DNA from 2 places in the Janibacter sp. RAF52 genome. Region 1 is predicted to be linked to the other one. Evidence: riboswitches for the same ligand, from Rfam matches in the RefSeq annotation. Region 1 holds a riboswitch; the other holds the start of a gene.
The links. A riboswitch is a leader RNA that binds a small molecule or an ion and turns the genes downstream of it on or off. The one in region 1 is predicted to bind S-adenosylmethionine.
Positions count from the first base shown of each region.

Region 2: it holds a riboswitch for S-adenosylmethionine, as region 1 does, so the genes downstream of both, AB4Y78_RS01290 (bifunctional o-acetylhomoserine/o-acetylserine sulfhydrylase) here and ssuE (NADPH-dependent FMN reductase) in region 1, are expected to answer to the same signal.

Region 1 is NZ_JBFRDY010000001.1:484,183-489,582, reverse strand. It holds gene AB4Y78_RS02325 (ABC transporter permease) at 1-403, opposite strand, end outside; gene AB4Y78_RS02320 (ABC transporter ATP-binding protein) at 403-1,248, opposite strand; gene AB4Y78_RS02315 (ABC transporter substrate-binding protein) at 1,245-2,288, opposite strand; gene ssuE (NADPH-dependent FMN reductase) at 2,288-2,887, opposite strand; SAM riboswitch class IV at 3,196-3,312, opposite strand; gene AB4Y78_RS02305 (class II 3-deoxy-7-phosphoheptulonate synthase) at 3,698-5,023, opposite strand; gene AB4Y78_RS02300 (response regulator) at 5,113-5,400, opposite strand, start outside.
Region 2 is NZ_JBFRDY010000001.1:270,313-275,712, forward strand. It holds gene AB4Y78_RS01265 (L-serine ammonia-lyase) at 1-433, opposite strand, end outside; gene AB4Y78_RS01270 (hypothetical protein) at 593-1,030, shown strand; gene AB4Y78_RS01275 (carboxyl transferase domain-containing protein) at 1,047-2,531, opposite strand; gene AB4Y78_RS01280 (hypothetical protein) at 2,574-2,942, shown strand; gene AB4Y78_RS01285 (hypothetical protein) at 2,929-3,330, shown strand; SAM riboswitch class IV at 3,379-3,491, shown strand; gene AB4Y78_RS01290 (bifunctional o-acetylhomoserine/o-acetylserine sulfhydrylase) at 3,507-4,823, shown strand; gene AB4Y78_RS01295 (hypothetical protein) at 4,993-5,295, shown strand; gene AB4Y78_RS01300 (hypothetical protein) at 5,295-5,400, shown strand, end outside.

The sequences.
Region 1 (5,400 bases):
GGGTGAGGAACTCGCGCAGGCCCTCGTACCAGGCGACGGCGATGCCGAGGACGACGCCGGCGACGACCGCGAGGCCGAAGCCGATGACCGACCGCGTCAGGCTTGCCTGGAGGTGCTCCTGCAGCTGACCGGTCCGCACGAGGTCCCACAGCGCCTCGAGCACGACGTGCAGGGGTGGCAGGAAGACGCGGCGGGTTGGCTCGAGCAGGTACTGGGTGCCGTACTCCCACAGGAGGAGGAAGAGCACGACCGCGGCGGACCGGCGGGCGCCGGTGCGCAGCGCCCCGAGGGCGCGTCGGGTACGGGTCGGCTCCGCGGGCGGGCTCAGTTCGGGCGACGAAGGGGGTCCCTCCGCCCTGGTCGAGGTGGTGGAGGTCGTCGGAGTCAGGGTCGCGGTGCTCATCAGGCCGCCCTCTCGGTGCCGTCGGGCTGGATCTTGTGGTGGCCGGCGCGCTGCGCCCGCTCGACCTCGTCGTGCAGCAGGCTCCAGATCTGGTGTCGGTAACCGACGAAGTCCGGGTCCGAGCGCAGGTCGCGCTCGCCCTCGCGGTCACCCAGGTCGATGTCGACGACCTGCTTGAGCCGCCCGGGCCGCGAGGAGAGGATCGCGACGCGCTGGCCGAGGTAGACCGCCTCCTCGATGCCGTGGGTGATGAAGACGGCGGTCGTGCCGGTGGTGCGCCAGATCCGCAGCAGCTCGTCCTGCAGCTGCTCGCGGGTCTGGGCGTCGAGCGCGGCGAAGGGCTCGTCCATGAGGAGGATCCCCGGCTCGTAGGCGAGGCTGCGGGCGATCGCGACGCGCTGCTTCATGCCGCCCGAGAGCTCGTGCGGGAGCCGGTCCTCGGAGCCGGAGAGCCCGACGAGGGCGAGGTACTCGCGCGCCCGCTCGGTGCGCTCCTTGCGGGTGAGCGGCAGCTGCTCGAGCCCGAAGGTGACATTGGCCAATGCCGTGCGCCACGGAAACAGGGCGTACTGCTGGAAGACGACGCCGCGGTCCAGGCCGGGTCCCGTGACGGGTGTGCCGTCGACGAGCACCTCCCCGCTGGTGGGCGTGCTCAGCCCGCCGAGCAGGTCGAGCAGGGTGGTCTTGCCCGACCCGCTCGGTCCGACGAGGGTGAGGAACTCCCCTGCCGGGACGGTGAGGCTGATGTCCTCGACGGCCCGCAGCACGCTCGCGCGCGGCTGGTCCTTCGTCGGGCGGACGACGAACTCCTTGGTGACGTGGCGCAGCTCGATGCTCGAGGTCACTTCGTCCCCTCCTTGGCCAGGTCGTTGTACTCGTTGGTGTAGATCGACGCCGGGTCGAGGTCTGCCTGGTCGACGATCCCGGTGCTCTCCAGCCAGGCCGCCCACTGGGTGAAGTCCTCGTCGGAGACCGCCCCGCCCTTCGCCGGGACACCGGTGCTCTTCCAGAAGCGGACGTTGTCGGTGCTCTCGTTGCGGTCGCGGCCCTCGATGATCCGCTCGAAGCGCGCGTGGACGGTGGCGCGGGGTGTCCTGCGGGCCCACTCGATCGCCTTGGCGACACCGGTGGTGAACTCGCGGACGGCGCCCGGGTGCTGGTCGATGAAGTCGTCACGCAGCACGTACTGGCCGCCGTTGAGCTCGTGACCGAGCACCTCGGTGTCGCGCACGAGCTCGCGGATGTCGGGCTGCGAGAGCGCCCGGTCCTGCAGGACCCCGCCGAGGGCACCGACGTCGATCTGCCGGCGACGGATGGCCTCCTCGGTGTCGTTGGGTGGCAGGACGACGAGCTGCACCTGGTCGATCTCCCGGCTGGTGAGGCCGGCCGTGGTCAGCCAGGTCTCGATGAAGGCCTCGGCGTGGGCCCCCAGCGTGTTGACGGCGATCTTCTTGCCGACGAGGTCCTTGGGCCTGCGGATTCCGCTGTCCTTGCGGACGTAGAGGCCCTGGTAGGACTTCTTGTCCGAGCCGTAGTAGTTGATGACCGCGGTGATCGGCGACCCGGCCTGCGCGAGCTTGACGATCGCTCCGGAGAATGCGCCACCGACATCGGTCTGCCCGGTCGCGACGGACTGGATGTCCTGTGGCCCGCTCACCGTCGCGCCGACGTACTCGAGGTCGATGGTCGGGAAGTAGCCGAGGTCGTCGGCCAGCTCGGGGAAGGTGACGTTGTTGGCGCTGCCCTGGTATCGGAAGGTCACGCGGCCCCCGGGCCCGGTGCCTGCGGCATCGCTCGTGGGCAGGGTGCAGCCGGCGAGGGCGGAGGTCGTCGCGATCCCGGCGAGGCCGAGCAGGACGGAGCGGCGTGAGGTGTGGGTGCTCATCAGGCCACCGCCACGGAGCGCGCGAGGAGGTCGCCGCGGTGGGCGGCCTCCGCGGCCGCGACGAGCGAGCGACCGGCGACGGCGTCGAGGAAGACGCGGGTCACCTCGGCCAGCGGGCCGGCGGCGGACTCGGCGATGCTCACCTCACCGCCGTCGTGTCGGGTGACCTCGGAGGCGAGGACGAACCACCCCGGCGTGATGGCGCTCGGCGCGAGGCTGGCGAGCACGGGGCGCAGGGCGTAGTCCACCGCGAGGACGTGGGCGGGGCTGCCGCCGGTGGCGATCGGCAGGACCACCTTGTCCTTGAGCCCGGTCTGCGGCAGCAGGTCGAGGAAGGCCTTGAGCAGGCCGCTGTACGCCGCCTTGTAGACCGGCGTCGAGACGATGACGGCATCGGCGCGGGCCAGGGTGCAGGCCGCGCGAGCGATGTCGTCGTCGTCCGTGTCGGCTCGCAGGAGCGGCTCGGCGGGCAGGTCCCGCAAGACGATCGGGGCGATGAGGTGACCGGCGCGCTGCACGCGGTGCGACAGGTCGCCGAGGACCGCCTCGGTCCGCGACGAGGTGGACGGACTGCTGGAGATGGTGGCGATGACAGCCATGGGGGTGCCTCTCTGTGGGCATGACGGATCGACGGTCGACGAAGGGGGTCTCGTCACCGGACCGGGGTTGGTGGGGGTGATGTCGCATTTCCCTAGGGAAACGCGCAGGTGGCGCCGCATCTCCCTAGGGAAATGCGCAGGTGGGGCCGTATTTCCCTAGGGAAATACGGGTTCAGGTCAGCGACAGAGCGCGCTGTTGACCCTCAGCAGGTCGACGTGGCGCCGCAGCGCCGGGCGCAGCGACCGCGGTGCGGTCCTGGCAGTGGTGCTCATGGGAGATCCCGTTTCTCGTCGGGAGGCCGGCGAGGGCCTCGCGCTTGCTCCGACCGGAAGTGACCGGAGCCAGGTCCTCACCCGGAGCACCCCACCGCGAGTTGGAGGGTTGCTGTCCAGCGAGCCGGGGCTTGACGCTGGAACTCGTGACCTGATGAAGAACCTACGCAGATCCATCTCCTACTGCAAGAGCAGGAGTTGCCTGTCTCGCGATCCGGACCCCACGAGTGCCCTTGTCCCCCAACGGGACCCAGCTGACTCGACAGGTGGTTGTGTGGTCAACCGGTAGCGCCGGGTGCCGGCAGCGCCCGGTGAGCGCCGCCGGCTCGCTGAACTCCCTGTTCAACACACAACCATCAGCAGGACGAAGGGGGCGCCGCCGCCAGCACGACGAAGGGTGGGGTCGACGCGACTCAAGGAAAAGTCCGGACTGCCTGCGCCCCGTGAGAGGCAGACCAAGCGGTCCGGACTTTTTCCCCAGCATCGACCCCACCCTTCGCCGGGCGGCCCGGTCTTCGGCAGGTCGGACGAGAGGGCTCAGCCCTGGCTGAGCATCTCCGCCGTGAGGAAGGCCAGCTCGAGACTCTGCTGGTGGTTCAGGCGCGGGTCGCACACGCTCTCGTAGCGCTTGTTGAGGTCCTCGTCGAGGATCCGCTCGGCGCCGCCGAGGCACTCGGTGACGTCGTTGCCGGTGAGCTCGACGTGCAGACCGCCGGGGACGGTGCCGAGCGCGCGGTGCACCTCGAAGAAGCCGCGGACCTCGTCGACGACGTCCTCGAAGTCACGCGTCTTGAAGCCGGACGCCGACTCGAAGGTGTTGCCGTGCATCGGGTCGCAGATCCAGGTGACCATCGCACCGGAGTCGCGGACCTTTTCGACGATGGCGGGCATCGCCTCGCGGATCTTGCCGGCACCCATGCGGGTGATGAAGGTCAGGCGGCCGGGCTCGCGGTGCGGGTCGAGCAGGTCGATGATCCGCAGCAGCTCGTCGGGGTCGGCCTTGTCGGAGACCTTCATGCCGATGGGGTTGCGGATCCGGCTGACGAAGTCGAGATGCGCGTGGTCGATCTGACGCGTCCGCTCCCCGATCCACAGGAAGTGACCCGAGGTGTCGTAGAGGTTGCCGGTGCGCGAGTCGACGCGGGTCATCGGGCGCTCGTAGTCGAGGAGCAGCGCCTCGTGGGCGGACCAGAACTCGGTCGCCCGCATCGCCTCGAAGTCGACACCGCAGGCGGCCATGAAGCGCATCGCCTTGTCGATCTCGCGGGCCAGGCCCTCGTAGCGCCGGTTGGCGGCGTTGGAGACGAAGCCGACATTCCAGTCGTGCACGCGGCGCAGGTCGGCGAAGCCGCCCTGGGTGAAGGCGCGCACGAGGTTCAGCGTCGCCGCACTCGTGTGGTACCCGCGCAGCAGGCGCTGCGGGTCGGGCTCGCGCGACTCGGGGGTGAAGGCGAAGTCGTTGACCATGTCGCCGCGGTAGGCGGGCAGGGTGACGCCGTCGCGGGTCTCGGCGTCCTTGCTGCGGGGCTTGGCGAACTGCCCCGCCATCCGGCCCATCTTGACGACGGGCATGCCAGCGCCGTAGGTGAGCACGGCGGCCATCTGCAGCACGGTCTTGATCCGGTCGCGGATGTTGTCGGCGGTGGCGTGGACGAAGGTCTCGGCGCAGTCGCCACCCTGGAGCACGAAGGCCTCACCGACGGACGCCGCAGCCATCCGGTCGCGCAGGTCGTCGCACTCGCCGGCGAAGACGAGCGGTGGATAGGTCGCCAGCTGCGCCACGGCACTGTCGAGGGCCGCACGGTCCGGCCAGCTCGGCTGCTGCGCGGCAGGCAGGTCGCTGTCGATGGTGGCGGCGGTCATGGGGGCGGGCACTGCAGTGGTCACCCCCACAGGATAGGCCGGGCGTGGCGGCGCCTCGGCACCCGTCCACGCACAGGACCGAAGGGAGGTCACTCCGGCTTGTCGAGTCCCCGGCTGATCGCGAAGCGGGTGAGCTCGACCCGGTTGTGCAGGTGGAGCTTGCCGAGGATGTTCTGCACGTGGTTCTGCACCGTCCGGTGCGAGATGACCAGGTCGGCGGCGATCTCCTTGGCCGTCATCCCCATGGCGACGTAGCGCAGGATCTCCGTCTCGCGCTCGGTGAGCTCCGGCACGGGCGAGCTGGGCTCGGCGGTCGCCGGCTCCGGCTCGGTGCGTGCCCGGCTGCTCATCTCGCGGAACTCGCCGAGGACGAGCCC
Region 2 (5,400 bases), 210 kb from region 1:
AGGTGTGCGCGCTGATCGGCTCCTCCGCGTCGCCCCACGCCGTGAAGGTCATGCCGTTGGGGTGCAGGGGCAGCGCCTTGCGCCGGTGCAGCACGAGGTCGTCGTCCTCATGGAAGTCGATCTCGTGCTCGCCGAGCAGGCTCACCCGGTGCGAGGAGCGGATCTGCTGCAGCCGACCGGCCACCGAGCGGGGGTCGCAGACCTCCGGGCGCTCACCGGACAGGCCGAGCAGGACCGCGGTGTTGGAGCCGTGCCCGTGACCGGTCGCTCCGAGCGAACCGAAGAGCTCGGCCTTGACCCGACGCACCTGCGGTAGGACCCCTTCGTCACGCAGACCCTCGACGAACATCACGGCGGCCCGCATCGGGCCGACGGTGTGGGAGCTCGACGGGCCGATGCCGATCGAAAACAGGTCGAAGACGCTCAGTGCCACGGGTGGCTCTCCTGGGGTGCTCGTGGGTGGGGCACGGACGGCTCGACGCGGGGGGGTGGGGCGCGGTGCCGTGGCTCACACTACCCACCGCGTCGACTGCGCCGGGCCGTTGTGGAAAACCTCGCGGCGGGCTGCGCCGACCCGGCCACACTGCAGGGCATGAGCTTCGACGACCTGCCCAGTGACTGGCCCACCCGACCCCTGACCGACCCGACGATCGCCCGCGACGTCGTCGACCTCGTCGTGCGCGAGAGCGACCGCGAGAGCGGCTCGCTGACGATCCTGCTGTGCGACGAGACCTGCCGCATGATCCAGCCGATCACGATCGGCGAGCTCGGCGGTACCGACCTGCCGGCGAGCGAGCGGCGCCGCCCCTTCGACCTCGTCGTCGGTGGCCTCGTCGAGCGTCTCGGCGGCCTCGTCGTCGCGATCGGCCGGCCCCACGGCCTCGAGCCCGACGACGAGGCACGGGCCTGGCACGAGGCGGCGATCGCCTCCTGCCGCGAGCTCGACGTCCCACTGCTCGCGACCTACCTCGCGACCGATCGCGCCGTCGTCGAGATGCCGGTGTGGGACGGGCTGGCGATCGCCGGTTGATCGACCCGACGCCGCCTCACTCGTGCGCGGACCGACCGAGCAGCTCGTCGACCTGGGCGGCCACCTCCGCGCCGATCGCCCGGGTGAAGCCCTCCGGGTCCTCGTGGGCCGCGGGGGACTCCTCGACGATGACGTCGACGAGCCCGTCCTCGAGCATGTGTCGGGCGCCGACCCGCTGGCGGGCGGCGAGCAGAGCGGCGTGCTCGGTGTCCTTGAAGACGATGGCGCTCGCCCCCTCCGGCGGCAGCGGCGAGAGCCAGGCATTGCCGGCGGCGACGACCCGCTGCGCGGGCAGCAGCGCCAGCGCGCCCCCGCCGGTGCCCTCGCCGAGCAGCACGGACACGCTCGGCACGTCGAGCGCCGTCATGTCGGCGATGCACCGGGCGATCTCCCCGGCGAGAGCGCCCTCCTCCGCCCGGGGGGAGAGGTCGGCGCCGGGGGTGTCGATGACGGTCACGAGGGGCAGGCCGAGCTCGCGGGCCATCCGCATGCCGCGACGGGCCTCGCGCAGCGCGGCCGGGCCCATCGACTCGGCGACCTGGTAGCGGCGGTCCTGGCCGACGAGCACGCACGGCCGCGAGCCGAAGGAGGCCAGAGCGAGCATGACCCCCTTGTCCGACTCGCCGTAGCCCGTGCCGTTGAGCGGGATGACGTCGTCTGCGGCGTGCCGCAGCAGCTCCCGCACACCGGGGCGGTCCCCCCTTCGGGTCGTCTCGATGGCCCCCCAGACCGCGGCGACCTCCTCCTCGTCGGGCTCCGGCCGCGAGACGAAGGGAGCGATCCGCCACGTCGGGTGCTCGGTCGGGTCGGCGTGCCGGTGGGTCGTCGCCGACAGCATCGTCAGGGCGCGCGCCGCGATGCCGGCCAGCTCCTCGAGGGGGACGACGGCGTCGACGATGCCCTTGTCCACGAGGTTTTCGGCGACTTGGACGCCCTCCGGGAAGGGGACGCCGTTGACCGTCTCGTAGACGACCGGGCCGAGGAAGCCGATGAGCGCCCCGGGCTCGGCGATCGTCATGTGAGCCAGCGACCCCCACGAGGCGAAGACGCCGCCGGTCGTCGGGTGCCGCAGGTAGGCGAGGTAGGGCAGGCCGGCCGCCTTGTGCGCCACGACCGCGGCCGAGATGTCGACCATCGTCATGAAGGCCGGGGTGCCCTCCTGCATCCGCGTACCACCGCTGGCGGTCGCCGCGATGAGTGGCAGCCGCTCGGTCGTCGCACGCCGGACCGCCGAGACGATCCGGCCCGCGGCCGCCCGTCCGATCGACCCGCCGAGGAAGCGGAACTCGCCGACGATGAGGGCGACGTCGTGACCCTGGATCCGGGCCCGCCCGGTGAGGATCGACTCGTCGGTGCCGGCGCGCTCGGCCGCGGCCGCCATCGCCGACCGGTAGGTGTCGTCGAGGCCGGAGGTGTCGATCGGCTCGTCCCACGTGACGAAGCTGTCCGGGTCGACGACCGCGTCGATGAGCTGCTGGGCACCAGGGCGCTGGGGACTCATGGCAGTGATGGTGCCACCCACGAGGGTGGGTAACCTTGCCCGGTGCTTGTGCCCCTGACCACTGCCGTGATGGTCGCCGTCGCCGCCCTCGGGCTCGTGGCCCTGATCTACCTCGCGCTCGACCGCCCCGTCGACGACGGGCTCCTGCTCGTCGCGGCGCTCGTCGAGCTGGGTCTGCTCGTGCTCGCGGTGACGACGGCGGTCGTCCACGGCCGCGTCACCGGGACGGGGGAGGGCGCGACGATGCTCGCCTACGCCCTGACCCTCCCGATCATCCCGCCGGTCGTCGTCTTCATCGCCCTCAAGGAAAAGACCCGCTGGGCCATGGGCGTCGTCATCGCCGGTGCCTTCACCGTCGGGGTCATGACCTACCGCATCCTCCAGATCTGGCAGACCAGTGGCCCCGCCTGAGGTCAGCACCGGGACCGGGCCGGGCCGGGTCGTCGTCGCCGTCTACGGAGTGCTCGCGCTCGCCGCGACCGGGCGCTCGATCCTGCAGATCACCCAGTACTTCGACCGGGCCCCGCTCGCCTACGTGCTGTCGGCGTGCGCCGCCCTCATCTACGTCGTCGCGACCATCGCCCTGGCGAAGGGGGGACCCTCCGGTGCCCGCGTGGCCACCGGCGCGATCCTCGTCGAAGCGGTCGGCGTCGTCACCGTCGGGACCCTGTCCTTCGTGCGGCCCGAGCTCTTCCCCGACAAGACCGTCTGGTCCCACTACGGGTCCGGCTACGGCTACCTGCCGCTCGTCCTCCCCTTCGTCGGGCTGTGGTGGCTCCACCGGGTGCGCGCCCGCTAGGTGAGACGGAGGCTGGTGCGCGCCAGCCCTTTTCCTATCATCGCAGCAGGTCTTGAGCGCCAGCGCGAAGCCCCGGCTCGCTGGCCGGCAACCCTCCTCCGCGGTGGGGTGCCCCGGGAGACGACCTGGTCCGCGACGTCCGTCGCGGTCAAGCGCGCACATCTCAAGGAGCAGACATGTCCGACCCCTCCACCTGGAGCTTCGAGACCCAGCAGATCCACGCCGGCCAGGCGCCCGACCCGACGACTGGTTCGCGGGCGCTGCCGATCCACGCGACGACCTCCTACGCCTTCAAGGACACCGAGCAGGCGGCGAACCTCTTCGCGCTCAAGGAGTTCGGCAACATCTACACGCGGATCATGAACCCCACCCAGGACGCGGTGGAGCAGAAGATCGCCGCGCTCGAGGGTGGCGTCGGTGCGCTGCTCACGGCGTCGGGCATGTCCGCGACGCACCTCGCCCTGGTCAACATCGCCGAGGCGGGTGACCACATCGTCGCCAGCGCCGCGCTCTACGGCGGCACGATCAACCTGCTGAAGTTCACCCTGCCGAAGTTCGGCATCGAGGTCTCCTTCGTCGAGGACCCGAGCGACCTCGAGCAGTGGCGCGCGGCGGTCAAGCCCAACACCAAGGCCTTCTTCGGCGAGACGATCGGCAACCCCAAGCCGGTCGTGCTCGACATCGCCGGCATCGCCGAGGTCGCCCACGAGGCCGGGGTGCCGCTCGTCGTCGACAACACGATCGCCACGCCCTACGTGCTGCGCCCCCTCGAGCACGGTGCGGACGTCGTCGTCCACTCGGCGACGAAGTACCTCGGCGGCCACGGCACCGCGATCGCCGGCGTCATCGTCGACGGCGGGACCTTCGACTACGCGGCCGACCCGGAGAAGTTCCCCAACTACAACCAGCCCGACCCGAGCTACCACGGGCTGCGCTTCGGCCCCGACCTCGGCGTCAACGGCGCGCTCGGGGCCAACCTGTCCTTCATCCTCAAGGCACGCGTGCAGCTGCTGCGCGACATCGGCCCGGCGATCTCGCCCTTCAACGCCTTCCTCATCGGGCAGGGCATCGAGACGCTCAGCCTGCGCATCGAGCGGCACCTCGACAACACCCGCAAGGTCGTCGACTTCCTCTCCGGCCACGCGCAGGTCGAGGCGGTCAACTGGGCGTCCATCGAGGGCTCGGCGAGCTTCGAGCAGGCGCAGCGCTACACGCCGAAGGGGGCCGGTGCCGTCATCTCCTTCGAGATCGCCGGCGGCCTCGAGGCAGGCAAGAAGTTTGTCGAGGGGCTCACCCTGCACAGCCACCTGGCCAACATCGGTGACGTGCGCTCGCTCGTCATCCACCCGGCCTCGACGACCCACTCGCAGGGTCCGGAGGAGGACCGGCTCGCCGCCGGCGTCACCCCCGGCCTCGTCCGTCTGGCGGTCGGTCTCGAGAGCATCGAGGACATCGTCGCCGACCTCGAGCAGGGCTTCGCCGCCGCGAAGTGATCTTCGGTCCCTGAGGAGGCGAGGAACCTCGGTCCCTGAGGAGGCGAGGAACCTCGGTCCCTGAGGAGGTGAGGAACGAGCCGTCTCGAAGGGCCATCTCGAAGGGCGCACCGAGGGGCCTGTGGAGAACTCCACGGGCCCCTCGGCGTTTTTTCCTAGCGTGTGGGGCATGGGCGGACAACGCATCTCCATCGACAGCGAGGGCATCGCGGGGCTGGGTCGACAACTGACGGCGATCGCCGACTACCTCGAAGAGAAGGCGGCCAAGGCCAACAACGAGGCGGTCGAGACCTTCGGCTTCCCGAGCTGGACCGGCACCCAGGCCTACGAGGCGGCCATCGGTGACTACGAGCGCCGGCGCAAGCAGGCCTGCACGCAGCTGCGTGCGCTCGCGCGCCTCGCCCAGGACGCCGGGTCCTGGTACGTCGAGACCGAGGACCTCGTCGACGAGCGCAACCGGGGGGTCCTCTGATGGCGCTCGAGGACCCGGGGACGATCGAGGAGGGCGACCCCGCCGTCATCCGCGCCGAGGCCGACGAGCTCAAGACCGTCGCGGCCAACATCCACACCGTCGTCA